3 regions of the Streptomyces stoeckheimensis genome follow, and region 1 is predicted to be linked to each of the others. Evidence: riboswitches for the same ligand, from Rfam matches in the RefSeq annotation. Region 1 holds a riboswitch; each other region holds the start of a gene.
The links. Region 1 has a riboswitch for thiamine pyrophosphate ahead of ACE1OC_RS11995 (thiamine ABC transporter substrate-binding protein). Riboswitches for the same ligand answer to the same signal wherever they lie in the genome.
Positions count from the first base shown of each region.

Region 2: linked by a shared signal. The riboswitch ahead of thiC (phosphomethylpyrimidine synthase ThiC) and the one ahead of ACE1OC_RS11995 (thiamine ABC transporter substrate-binding protein) in region 1 are both predicted to bind thiamine pyrophosphate.
Region 3: linked by a shared signal. The riboswitch ahead of thiO (glycine oxidase ThiO) and the one ahead of ACE1OC_RS11995 (thiamine ABC transporter substrate-binding protein) in region 1 are both predicted to bind thiamine pyrophosphate.

Region 1 is NZ_CP169550.1:2,682,114-2,686,386, reverse strand. Features, by position in the region: gene ACE1OC_RS12005 (phosphatidate cytidylyltransferase) at 1-342, shown strand, start outside; gene rlmN (23S rRNA (adenine(2503)-C(2))-methyltransferase RlmN) at 436-1,548, shown strand; TPP riboswitch at 1,606-1,714, shown strand; gene ACE1OC_RS11995 (thiamine ABC transporter substrate-binding protein) at 1,799-2,896, shown strand; gene ACE1OC_RS11990 (ABC transporter permease) at 2,956-4,273, shown strand, end outside.
Region 2 is NZ_CP169550.1:4,595,906-4,600,178, forward strand. Features, by position in the region: gene ACE1OC_RS20855 (SsgA family sporulation/cell division regulator) at 31-480, shown strand; gene ACE1OC_RS20860 (YibE/F family protein) at 651-2,057, opposite strand; TPP riboswitch at 2,130-2,274, shown strand; gene thiC (phosphomethylpyrimidine synthase ThiC) at 2,269-4,056, shown strand; gene ACE1OC_RS20870 (tetratricopeptide repeat-containing glycosyltransferase) at 4,142-4,273, opposite strand, start outside.
Region 3 is NZ_CP169550.1:6,500,734-6,505,006, forward strand. Features, by position in the region: gene pknB (Stk1 family PASTA domain-containing Ser/Thr kinase) at 1-6, opposite strand, end outside; gene ACE1OC_RS29430 (thiazole synthase) at 158-952, opposite strand; gene thiS (sulfur carrier protein ThiS) at 957-1,157, opposite strand; gene thiO (glycine oxidase ThiO) at 1,154-2,383, opposite strand; TPP riboswitch at 2,381-2,493, opposite strand; gene ACE1OC_RS29445 (NAD(P)/FAD-dependent oxidoreductase) at 2,643-3,887, shown strand.

The DNA of each region.
Region 1 (4,273 bases):
TGGCGCTTCGGCAAGACCAAGCTCGCCCCGCGCATCAGCCCCGGAAAGACCCGCGAGGGGCTCTTCGGAGCGGTGGCCTTCGCGATGGCGGCCGGCGCGCTGTGCATGGAGTTCCTGATCGACGGGGGCGTCTGGTGGCAGGGCCTGGTGCTCGGCCTCGCCGTCGCGGTCAGCGCCACGCTCGGCGACCTCGGGGAATCCATGATCAAGCGGGATCTCGGGATCAAGGACATGGGCACCCTGCTGCCGGGCCACGGCGGCATCATGGACCGGCTGGACTCCCTGCTTCCGACGGCCCCGGTGGTCTGGCTGCTGCTGGCGCTGTTCGTCGGCACCGGCTGACCTGCGAAAAGACGCCCGTCCAGGCGGGGCGGTTACTCTTGGAAGGCGCGCTGCTTCTGCGGCGCGCCTTTCGTCTTACAAGGAGTACCTGCCATGGCCCGCCCAGTCCCGGGAGAGCTCACTTTCGTCGCCCCTCGTGGAGCGAAGAAGCCGCCCCGGCACCTCGCCGACCTCACCCCCGAGGAGCGCCGGGAGGCGGTCGCCGCGATCGGTGAGAAGCCCTTCCGGGCCAAGCAGCTCTCCCAGCACTACTTCGCCCGGTACGCGCACGACCCGGCCGAGTGGACCGACATCCCCGCGGCGTCCCGCGAGAAGCTCCAGCAGGAGCTGCTGCCGGACCTGATGAACGTCATCCGCCACATCTCGTGCGATGACGACACCACCCGCAAGACCCTGTGGAAGCTGCACGACGGCACGCTCGTCGAGTCCGTGCTGATGCGCTACCCGGACCGGGTCACCATGTGCATCTCCTCGCAGGCCGGCTGCGGCATGAACTGCCCGTTCTGCGCCACCGGCCAGGCCGGTCTCGACCGCAACCTGTCGACGGCCGAGATCGTGCACCAGATCGTCGACGGCATGCGCGCCCTGCGCGACGGCGAGGTCCCCGGCGGGCCCGCCCGGCTGTCGAACATCGTCTTCATGGGCATGGGCGAGCCGCTCGCCAACTACAACCGCGTCGTCGGCGCCATCCGCCGCCTCACCGACCCGGAGCCCGACGGCCTGGGCCTGTCCCAGCGCGGGATCACCGTCTCCACCGTGGGCCTGGTCCCGGCGATGCACCGCTTCGCCGACGAGGGCTTCAAGTGCCGCCTGGCCGTCTCCCTGCACGCGCCGGACGACGAGCTGCGCGACACCCTGGTCCCCGTGAACACCCGCTGGAACGTCCGCGAGGTGCTCGACGCGGCCTGGGAGTACGCGGAGAAGTCCGGCCGCCGGATCTCCATCGAGTACGCCCTGATCCGCGACATCAACGACCAGGCCTGGCGCGGCGACCTGCTCGGCAGGCTGCTCAAGGGCAAGCGCGTGCACGTCAACCTGATCCCGCTGAACCCGACGCCGGGTTCGAAGTGGACCGCCTCGCGGCCCGAGGACGAGAAGGCGTTCGTGGAGGCCATCGCCCGCCACGGCGTGCCGGTGACCGTCCGCGACACCCGCGGTCAGGAGATCGACGGCGCGTGCGGTCAGCTCGCCGCCTCGGAGCGCTGATTTCCGCCAGTTAAGGTTTGCTTTCGGCCGCGGGGTACTGTGGCCGAAACCAATTTCATATTCCGACAGGGGAGCGCCACAGCGCTGAGAGTGCGGTATCCGTCACCGCAGACCCTCTGAACCTCGCCCCGGTCATTCGGGGTAGGAAGTTCGGTCATCACTCAAGCTGTTGCGCCCTGCCCGGCGTCCGCTCCACAGAGCGCCGGGCAGGGCCGCGTCTTCTCCTGGACATCCCAGGAGGAATGCACCAATGAGCACCACCAAGAAGATGGCGGGCGTCGCGCTCGCGGCCGCGCTCGGCGTCACCACGCTCAGCGCCTGCGGCGGCGACGCCAAGGACAAGTCCGCCGGGGCGAGCGACGCCCCGAAGTCCAAGACGATCACCCTCGTCTCGCACGACTCCTTCAACGTGACCGACACGGTCCTCAAGGAGTTCGAGCAGCAGAGCGGCTACACCGTCAAGGTCCTGAAGTCCGGAGACGCGGGCGCGGCACTGAACCAGGAGATCCTCACCAAGGGCTCTCCGCGCGGCGACGTCTTCTTCGGCGTGGACAACACGCTCCTCTCCCGGGCCCTCGACCAGGGCATCTTCACGCCGTACGAGGCCAAGGGGCTGGCCGACGTGAAGCCCGAGTTCGTGCTCGACAAGGAGCACCGGGTCACCCCCGTGGACTCCGGCGACATCTGCGTGAACTACGACAAGGCCTACTTCGCCGACAAGAAGCTCGCCCCGCCGCAGACGCTGGACGACCTGATCAAGCCGGAGTACAAGAACCTGCTGGTCACCGAGAACGCCGCGACCTCCTCGCCCGGCCTCGGCTTCCTCCTCGCCTCCGTCGGCAAGTACGGGAACGAGGGCTGGAAGGACTACTGGAGCAAGCTCAAGGCCAACGGCGTCGAGGTCGTCGACGGCTGGGAGCAGGCCTACAACGAGCGCTTCTCCGGCTCGGCCGGCGGCAAGAAGGCCAAGGGCGACCGCCCGCTGGTCGTCTCCTACGCCTCCAGCCCGCCGGTCGAGGTCCTCTACGGCGAGCCGCAGCCGGCCGAGGCCCCGACGGGCGTCGCGACGGGCACGTGCTTCCGCCAGACCGAGTTCGCGGGTCTGCTCAAGGGCGCGAAGAACGAGGAGGGCGGCAAGGCGCTCCTGGACTTCCTGATCTCCAAGAAGTTCCAGGAAGACATGCCGCTCCAGATGTTCGTGAACCCGGTGACCAAGGACGCGGTGCTGCCGGAGCTGTTCACCAAGCACGGCGTGGTCATCGAGAAGCCCGAGACGGTCGCCCCGGAGGCCATCGCCAAGAACCGTGACCAGTGGATCAAGACCTGGTCCACCCTCGTCGTGAAGTAGGACGAGTGAGCGAGGCTGCGAAGGAGAGCGGGCGGGCCACGGCCGTCAGGCTCGGTCTGATGGCCGTGCCGCTCGTCTTCTTCGGGCTGTTCTTCGCGTACCCCGTGGCCGCGATCGTGGGGCGCGGGCTCAAGTCGGACGCCGGCTGGCAGTTCGGCCGGATCGGCGAGGTGCTGGCCCGGCCCGACATCGGCGACGTGCTCTGGTTCACCACCTGGCAGGCGCTCGCGTCCACGGCGCTCACGCTCCTGATCGCGCTCCCCGGCGCGTACGTCTTCGCCCGCTTCGAGTTCCCCGGCAAACAGCTACTGCGGGCGCTCGTGACGGTGCCGTTCGTGCTGCCGACCGTCGTGGTCGGCACCGCGTTCCTGGCGCTCGTAGGACGCAACGGTCTGTTGGACGAGGTGTGGGGGATCCGCCTCGACACGACCGTCTGGGCGATCCTGCTCGCGCACGTCTTCTTCAACTACGCCGTGGTCATCCGCACGGTGGGCGGGCTGTGGGCGCAGCTGGACCCGCGCCAGGAGGAGGCCGCCCGGGTGCTGGGCGCCGGGCGGTTCGCCGCCTGGCGGCGCGTGACGCTGCCCGCGCTGGGGCCGGCCGTCGCGGCCGCCTCGCTGATGGTGTTCCTGTTCACGTTCTCCTCCTTCGGTGTCGTGCAGATCCTGGGCGGGCCCGCGTACTCCACCCTGGAGGTGGAGGTCTACCGGCAGACCGCGCAGCTCCTGGACCTGCCGACTGCCGCCGTGCTGACGATGGTGCAGTTCGCGGCCATCGGAGCGATCCTCGGCGTGCACGCCTGGACCGTGCGCAAGCGGGAGACCGCACTGCGGCTGGTCGACCCGGGGCGGACCACGCACCGGCCGCGCGGCTGGGCCCAGCGCACCCTGCTCGGCGGGGTGCTGCTGACCGTGGCACTGCTGATCGTGGCGCCGCTCGCCGTGCTCGTGGAACGTTCCCTCGACGCCCCCGGCGGGTACGGGTTCGGCTTCTACCGGGCGCTCCAGGAAGTCGGCGCCGGTGGCGGAACCTTCCTGGTGCCGCCGCTGGAGGCGATCTGGAACTCCCTGCAGTACGCGCTCGCCGCCACCGCCATCGCGCTGGTCGTCGGCGGGCTCGCCGCCGCGGCACTGACCCGCCGCGCGGGCCGTTTCGTACGGGGCTTCGACGCGCTGCTGATGCTCCCGCTGGGGGTGTCGGCCGTGACCGTCGGCTTCGGCTTCCTCATCACCCTCGACAAGCCGCCGCTGGACCTGCGGACCTCGTGGATCCTGGTGCCGCTGGCGCAGGCGCTGGTGGGCGTTCCCTTCGTCGTACGGACCATGCTGCCGGTCCTGCGCGCGGTGGACGGACGGCTGCGGGAGGCCGCCGCCGTGC
Region 2 (4,273 bases), 1.9 Mb from region 1:
CTGGCCACTTCCACTACAGCGGGGTAGGCAATGCGCGAGTCGGTACAGGCAGAGGTCATGATGAGTTTCCTCGTTTCCGAGGAGCTCTCGTTCCGGATCCCGGTGGAACTCCGGTACGACGCTCGTGACCCCTACGCAGTCCGCCTGACCTTCCACCTTCCCGGAGATGCGCCCGTGACCTGGGCGTTCGGCCGGGAGCTCCTTCTCGACGGCATCAACAAGCCGTGCGGTGACGGCGATGTCCACATCGCCCCGACCGATCCGGAGGAACTGTCCGACGTCCACATCCGGCTGCAAGTAGGTGCAGACCGGGCTCTCTTCCGCGCCAGCGCGGCGCCACTCGTGGCGTTCCTCGACCGTACCGACCGGATCGTTCCGCTCGGCCAGGAGCGCAACCTCGGGGACTTCGAGGAGAACCTCGACGAGGCGCTCGACAAGATCCTCGCGGAGTCGCAGCAGAACGAGCAGAACGCGGGCTGACGCGAGCCCGGCCGGACACCTCGTGACCAGGGTGCGCCGGCAAGCATCACCGCACCACCGCATCACCGCACCACGGCTCAGCGTGCCGACACGCTGAGTGCTCCGCCTTGCCGTTCCTCACGACCGGCCGCCTGCGCGAAACTGACCCGTCGCGCGCGCCGGTCCGCCTTTCAGCGCTTGCGTCGCCGGCCCCGGCCGCCGCGGAGCGGCCCCGAGGCCGCTGTGGCCGCCGGGGATTCCGCGCGGTCCGCGGACACCACCAGTGCGGCCAGAGCCGTCGTCACGGGTACCGAGGCGACCAGTCCGATCGAGCCCACGAGGGTTCGTACGATCTCCTCCGCGACCAGCTCGCTGTTGGCCACCGACCCCATGCTGCTGTTCGCGATCGAGAACAGCAGGAGCAGGGGCAACGCCGCGCCCGCGTACGCCAGTACCAGCGTGTTGACCACCGAGGCGATGTGGTCCCGCCCGATGCGGATGCCCGCCCGGTAGAGCCCGCGCGGGCCCATCGACGGGTCGGCCTGGTGGAGTTCCCAGACCGCCGAGGTCTGAGTGACGGTCACGTCGTCGAGTACGCCGAGCGATCCGATGATGACACCCGCAAGCAGCAAACCGCTCATGTCGATGTTCGGGTAAAGCCCGTGGATCAGCCCGGTGTTGTCGTCCGTGTTGCCGCTGAGGAACGCCCAGTCGATGAACAGCGAGCCCAGCAGGCCGATCAGCAGCAGCGAGATGATGGTGCCGAGGACCGCCACCGAGGTGCGGGCCGTCAGCCCGTGGCACATGTAGAGCGCGATCAGCATGATCGCGCTGGCTCCGACCACCGCCACGACCAGCGGATTCGACCCCTGCAGGATCGCCGGGAGGATGAAGAGGGTCAGCACGGCGAAGCTGACGACGAGGGCGATGAGCGCGAACAGCCCGCGCATCCGCCCGACGATGACCACCGAGAGGGCGAAGATGCCGGCGAGCAGGGCCATCGGCAGCTTGCGGTTCACGTCGATCACGGAGTACTGGAGATCCCGGGGCGCGTCCGGGGCGTAGGCGACCACCACGCCCTGGCCGTCCGTCAACTGTCGTGGTGCGCCCGGCTGGACGATCTCGACGAACTCGCGGCCCTTGTCGGGCCCGCTGCCGACCTTGATCGTGGCCTTCTTGCACTCGCCGTTCTGCGCGGCCAGGGCCTCGCGCCCCTCCGGGGTGGAGGTGTCGCCGGTGGGCGGCACCTGCGAGGCGTTCACGGATTTGCAGTCGACGTTCTGCAGCGCGACGACCGAGCCCTGCTGGGTCTGCCGGTCGAAGCCGACCCCGGTGCGCTCGTGGCCCGGCGCACCACCGGGCCAGAGCACCACCATGCCGATCACGACGGCGGTGGCGAAGGGGATCAGCACGGCCGCGATCACCTTGCGCAGGTGCTTCGAGACGGGGGCCGCCGGGCCATGGCTGTGCGCATGGCCGTGGGAGTGTCCGGCAGAGGGGGCGGGCGAGTGACCGGGTTCCGCGTGCGCGTGGCCTGCGTGGCCGGCGTGACCAGCGGGATCCGTGGGTTCGGTGGGGGGCTGCGGCGAGGACGTCACTGACTGATCATCGCAACAGATGAGGGGGCCCACTGTTCAGCACGCCACACATGACGCTAGCGTGGGGGCTACTTTGCACAACGCGGGAGCTCGGAGCACCGGGCTGAGAGGGCGCTGATCACCGTTCGCATTCGAATATGCGTACGGGAGGAGGCTGCGTCGACCGCCGAACCTGTTACCGGGTAATGCCGGCGTAGGGAGATTAGGTCTCATGACCATTCAGGACGCACGCACGCCTGCCGTCAGCCAGGACGCCGACGGCCAGACCGAGCGCCAGCCGGGCTGGCACAAGGGGTACGTGGCGGGCTCCCGCCCCGACATCCGGGTGCCGGTCCGCCAGGTCCACCTCACCAACGGCAAGGACGTGACGCTCTACGACACGTCCGGCCCGTACACCGACCCGCAGATCGAGACCGACGTTCGCCGGGGCCTGCCGCCGCTGCGCGAGAACTGGATCATCAGCCGCGGCGACACCGAGGAGTACGCGGGCCGCCCCGTGCGCCCCGAGGACGACGGCATCAAGCACACCTCGCCCCGCGGTGGCCTCAAGAACCTCGACGCGGTCTTCCCGGGCCGTCCGCGCCAGCCCCGCCGCGGCCGTGGCGGCGCCGCGGTCACGCAGCTCGCGTACGCCCGCCGGGGCGAGATCACCCCGGAGATGGAGTACGTCGCGATCCGCGAGAACGTCTCCCCCGAGGTCGTCCGCGAGGAGATCGCCGCAGGTCGCGCGGTCATGCCGGTCAACGTGAACCACCCCGAGATCGAGCCGATGATCATCGGCAAGCGGTTCCTGGTGAAGGTCAACGCCAACATCGGCAACTCCGCGGTCACCTCCTCGATCGAGGAGGAGGTGGACAAGATGACCTGGGCGACCAAGTGGGGCGCCGACACGGTCATGGACCTCTCGACCGGCCGCAACATCCACACCACCCGCGAGTGGGTGCTGCGCAACTCTCCCGTGCCGATCGGCACCGTGCCGCTGTACCAGGCGCTGGAGAAGGTCGACGGCCGCGCCGAGGACCTGACCTGGGAGATCTACAAGGACACGGTCATCGAGCAGGCCGAGCAGGGCGTCGACTACATGACGGTCCACGCCGGCGTGCTGCTGTCGTACGTGCCGCTGACCGCGCGCCGCAAGACCGGCATCGTCTCGCGCGGCGGCTCGATCATGGCCGCCTGGTGCCTGGCGCACCACAAGGAGAACTTCCTCTACACGAACTTCGAGGAGCTCTGCGAGATCCTCGCGGCGTACGACGTCACGTACTCCCTGGGTGACGGCCTGCGCCCCGGCTCCATCGCGGACGCCAACGACGCGGCGCAGTTCGCGGAGCTGAAGACGCTGGGCGAGCTGAACACGATCGCCAAGCGCCACAATGTGCAGACGATGATCGAGGGCCCCGGGCACGTCCCGATGCACAAGATCAAGGAGAACATCGACCTTCAGCAGGAGATCTGCGAGGAGGCGCCGTTCTACACGCTCGGCCCGCTGACCACCGACGTCGCGCCCGCGTACGACCACATCACCTCGGGCATCGGCGCCGCGATGATCGCCTGGTGGGGCACTGCGATGCTCTGCTACGTCACGCCCAAGGAGCACCTGGGCCTGCCGAACCGCGACGACGTGAAGACCGGTGTCATCACGTACAAGATCGCGGCCCACGCGGCGGACCTGGCCAAGGGCCACCCGGGCGCCCAGGAATGGGACGACGCCCTGTCGGACGCGCGGTTCGAGTTCCGCTGGGAGGACCAGTTCAACTTGGCCCTCGACCCGGACACGGCCCGTGAGTTCCACGACGAGACCCTCCCGGCCGAGCCGGCCAAGACCGCGCACTTCTGCTCCATGTGCGGTCCGAAGTTCTGCTCGATGAAGATCTCCCAGGACATCCGCCGCCAGCACGGTGGCGACCTGGGCGCCGAGGAGATCGAGGCGGGCATGGCGGAGAAGTCCGCCGAGTTCGCTGCCGCGGGCAACCGCGTGTACCTGCCGCTGGCGGACTGACCTCCCGCCACCGGCACATACGGACGGCCCGCGACACCGAGGGGGGAGTCGCGGGCCGCCGTTGGGACCTGACGTGGGCGGACGGTCAGGCGAAGGCCCGGGAGCCCACGCCCAGCTTGCGCCGTGCGAACTCGAGGTTCGCGAGGACCCGGTCCTGCTGGTCGTCGGGAAGTTTGCCGCCCTGGAGCAGGAGTTCGCAGCAGTCCAAGGACTCCTG
Region 3 (4,273 bases), 3.8 Mb from region 1:
GTCCACCCGGAGATTCTACGAGGGCCGGTCGAGCTCCCGTCCCGGGCGGCGGGGGGTTGCAGCCCAGCTGTGACGTGGGCGGTACGAGGGCCCCGCACGGGCGCGGCCCCGTACGCCGCCAAGCCCCGCACGCGCGGGAACCCGTATCGCCGCCCGCTCAGAACGCCGGGCGTTCCGGGTCCAGGGTGGCTCGGCCTTCTGCGGGGGAGGAGGCTTCTGCGAAGCGGCGTTGGGGGATGCGGCCCGCTCGGTGGGCCAGGCGGCCCGCCGTGACCGCGTCGCGCATGGCCGCGGCCATCAGGACGGGGAGCTGCGCCCGGGTCACCGCCGAGGCCAGCATGACCGCCGCGCAGCCCAGTTCCATGGCCAGGGCCACGTCCGAGGCCGTTCCGGCGCCCGCGTCGAGGATGACCGGGACCCCGGCCCGCTCGGTGATCAGCTCGAAGTTGTGCGGGTTGCGGATGCCCATGCCGGAGCCGATGGGGGAGCCGAGCGGCATGATCGCCGCGCAGCCCACGTCCTCCAGTTTGCGGGCGAGGACGGGGTCGTCGTTCGTGTACGGGAGGACCGTGAAGCCCTCGTCGACCAGGGTTTCGGCCGCGTCGAGCAGTTCGACGCCGTCCGGGAGGAGGGTGCGTTCGTCCGCGACGACCTCCAGTTTGATCCAGTCCGTGCCGAGGGCCTCCCGGGCGAGGCGCGCCGTCAGGACGGCTTCGCCCGCCGTGAAGCAGCCCGCGGTGTTGGGGAGGACCGCGATGCCGAGGCGGTTCAGGACGGACAGGACCGAGCCCTGCACCGTCGGGTCGAGGCGCCGCATCGCGACCGTGGTGAGTTCCGTGCCGGACGCGACCAGCGCCCGTTCCAGGATGTCCAGGCTCGGCGCCCCGCCGGTGCCCATGATCAGGCGGGAGGAGAAGGTCCGGCCGGCGAGGGTGAAGAGGTCGTCCGCCATGTGCTCAGCCTCCCTGGACTGCGGTGAGGACTTCGACGCGGTCGCCGTCGGTCACGGAGGTGTACGGCCACTGGCCGCGCGGCACCACGGTCTCGTTGAGGGCGGCCGCGACCCCCTTGGTGGCTTCGGTGAGGGTGGCGACCACCGTGGCGAGCATGGTCCCGTCCGCGATCTCGCGCGGCTCGCCGTTGACGGAAATGGTCATGCGAACGACTCCTGTCGCGTGAGGGTGGACGTGGGGGTGGGGGTGGGGGTGGGGGTGGCCGCGAGGGCGAAGCGGCGTGGGGTGAAGGGGCGGGCGATTTCCGGCAGTTCGCCGGTGGTCAGCAGGTCCGCCATCACGTCCCCCGTGAGAGGGGTGAGCAGGACGCCGTTGCGGTAGTGGCCGGTGGCCAGGTGCAGGCCGGGGAGTTCGGTCGGGCCGAGGAGGGGGGCGTTGTCCGGCGATCCGGGCCGCAGCCCGGCCCGGGTCTCCACCAGGGGGAGTTCGGTGATCCCGGGCACCAGTTCGTGGGCGTCGCGCAGGAGTTCGTAGACCCCGCCCGCGGTGACGGTGGTGTCCCAGCCGAGTTCCTCGCTGGTGGCGCCGACGACGAGTTCGCCGTTCTCGCGGGGGACCAGGTAGACGTGGCTGCCGCGCACGACGGCCCGTACGGTGCGGGACAGGAACGGGGCGTACGAGGGGGGCACCGCGAGGCGCAGCACCTGACCCTTCACCGGCCGTACGGGTGCCACGGCCTCGGGCGGTACGCCGTCCAGCCGGCCGCTGAGCGAGCCCGCCGCCAGCACCACCTGGTCGGCGCGCAGCTCCGTGGCGTCGGCGTCGTCGAGGACGGCGCCGCAGGCACGGTCGGCGGCGGTCAGCAGGCGCGCCGCCCCGGCGCGGTGCAGGGCGACCCCGGCCCGTTCGCAGGCGGCCAGCAGGGCGGCCGCGAGGCGGCGGGGATCGACCTGGTGGTCGCCGTCCACGCGCAGGCCGCCGCGTACGCCCGGAGCCAGCATCGGTTCCAGGCGGCGGCACTCGCGGCCGGTCAGCCAGTCGGACTCCAGGCCGCAGCGGCGCTGGAGGGCGTGCAGTTCGCGCAGGTGCAGCCGGTCGTCGGCGTCGAGGGCGACGGCGAGGGTGCCGCAGGCGCGGTAGCCGATGTCCATGCCGCCGCTGGCTTCGGCGAGCTCGGCGGCGAACTCGGGGTAGCGGGCCGCGGAGGCGAGGTTGAGCCCGAGCAGGGTCTCCTCGCCGTAGTGCAGCTCGGTGACGGCGGCCAGCATGCCGGCCGCGACCTGGGCGGCGCCGCCGCCGGGGGCCGGATCGGCCAGCGCGGTGCGCAGCCCGCGCCGGGCCGCCCGCCAGGCGGTGACCAGGCCGATGATGCCGCCCCCGATGACGAGGACGTCGTAGCCGGGACTCCGGCCGTTCCTGAATGAATGCATGGGCGTCCAGCCCCTCCCTTCGCCGGCATGACCCGGATCAGGTTCGTACGGTCGGAGGCCGGCCAGCCTCCCTCTCAGCCCGGTGCGCCCGGACTCCCGCGATAGGTTCGGTGCCAGAGTAACGCCGAGGCCGACGGCCGGTAAGGCTGCCTCCCCGGCGGCGGTGTCGGCCCGGCCGGCAGCCCGGCTTCCGCCCGGATCCCGGGAGGGTCGCCATCCGCTATTCCTGACGGACCGTCAGTTGATTAGGCTGGGCCGCGTGAGCGAGCAGACGCAACAGCAGACGCAGCAGGCGGAAGACACTCGGCGCGGCGTGGTGATCGTCGGCGCCGGGATGGCCGGGGTCCAGACCGCGGTCGCCCTCCGGGAACAGGGCTGGACCGGCCCCGTCATCCTGCTGGGGGCCGAACCCCACCAGCCCTACGACCGGCCCCCGCTGTCCAAGGCGGTGCTCCTCGGCAAGGCGGAGGACTCGGCCTTCGACGTCGACTTCGAGGAGCTCGGCATCGAGCTCCGGCTGGGGGTCGAGGTCACCGGGCTGCGGCCCGCCGACCGCGAGGTGGACACCGAGGCCGGACCGGTCCCGTACGAGGTCCTCGTGCTGGCGACCGGCGCCCTCCCGCTGACCCTGCCCGGCGCGGACGGCGTCCCCGGGGTGCACCTGCTGCGCACCCTGGACGACGCGGCCCGGCTGCGGCCCGTCCTGGCAGCCGGCTCGGCGGTGGTCGTGGTCGGGGCCGGCTGGATCGGCGCGGAATTCGCCACGGCCGCCCGCGAGGCGGGCTGCGCCGTGACGGTGGTCGAGGCGGCCGACCGGGTGCTGGCGGGCGCGCTGCCCGCGGAGGTGGCCGAGCCGATGGGGCGGTGGTATGCCGAGGCGGGCGCCGAGCTGCTGACCGGCGCGCGGGTGGCTTCCGTGGAGCCGGGCCGGGTCCTGCTCGCCGACGGGCGGGCGCTGCCGGCCGGGGCGGTGGTGGTGGGCATCGGCGCCCGGCCGGCCACCGGATGGCTGGCCGGGTCCGGCGTGGAGCTCGGCCCGGACGGAGCGGTCACCGCCGACGAGCGGCTGCGGACCTCGGTGCCCGAGGTGTACGCCGTGGGGGACTGCGCCTCGTTCCCGTCGGGCCGCTACGGGTCCCGGCTGCTGGTGCACCACTGGGACAACGCGCTCCAGGGGCCGCGGGTGGTGGCGGCGGACATCGTGGCCGGGGGCTCCGGGGAGCAGGTCTACGACCCGGTCCCGTACTTCTGGTCGGAGCAGTTCGGCCGCTTCGTGCAGTACGCGGGCCATCACGGGGACGCGGACGCGATGCTGTGGCGCGGTGACCCGGGGGCGGACACCTGGTCGGTGTGCTGGCTGCGGGAGGGGCGGCTGGTCGCGGTCCTCGCGGTGGGTCGCCCGCGGGACCTGGCCCAGGGGCGCCGGCTCATCGAGTCGGGGACCCCCGTGGACCCGGCGAAGGTCGCGGACCCGGGGACCGCGCTGAAGTCGACGGCCGCCTGACCCGGCGGGGGCGCGGGCCGGGGACGGGGCCGGCCTGCCCCGGGCGCCGTCCGGCTCGGGCCCGCGCCCGGGCCGGTTCCGGGCCGCCTGAGCCGGGCCCCCGCGGGTGGAAGTCCCCTACCCGCCCTTCGCCCGTTCCCCGGGCTGCGCCCGGACCCGTTCCGGGCTGAGCCCCGTTCCCCGGGCTGCGCCCGGACCCGTTCCGGGCTGAGCCCCGTTCCCCGGGCTGCGCCCGGACCCGTTCCGGGCTGAGCCCCGTTCCCCGGGCTGCGCCCGGACCCGTTCCGGGCTGCGCCCTGGCCCCCGGGCTGCGCCCGGACCCCTTCCGGGGTTGTGTCCGGGCCCCCGGGCCCAGGACTCCGGACGGGGGTCTCGGGTCGGGGGCG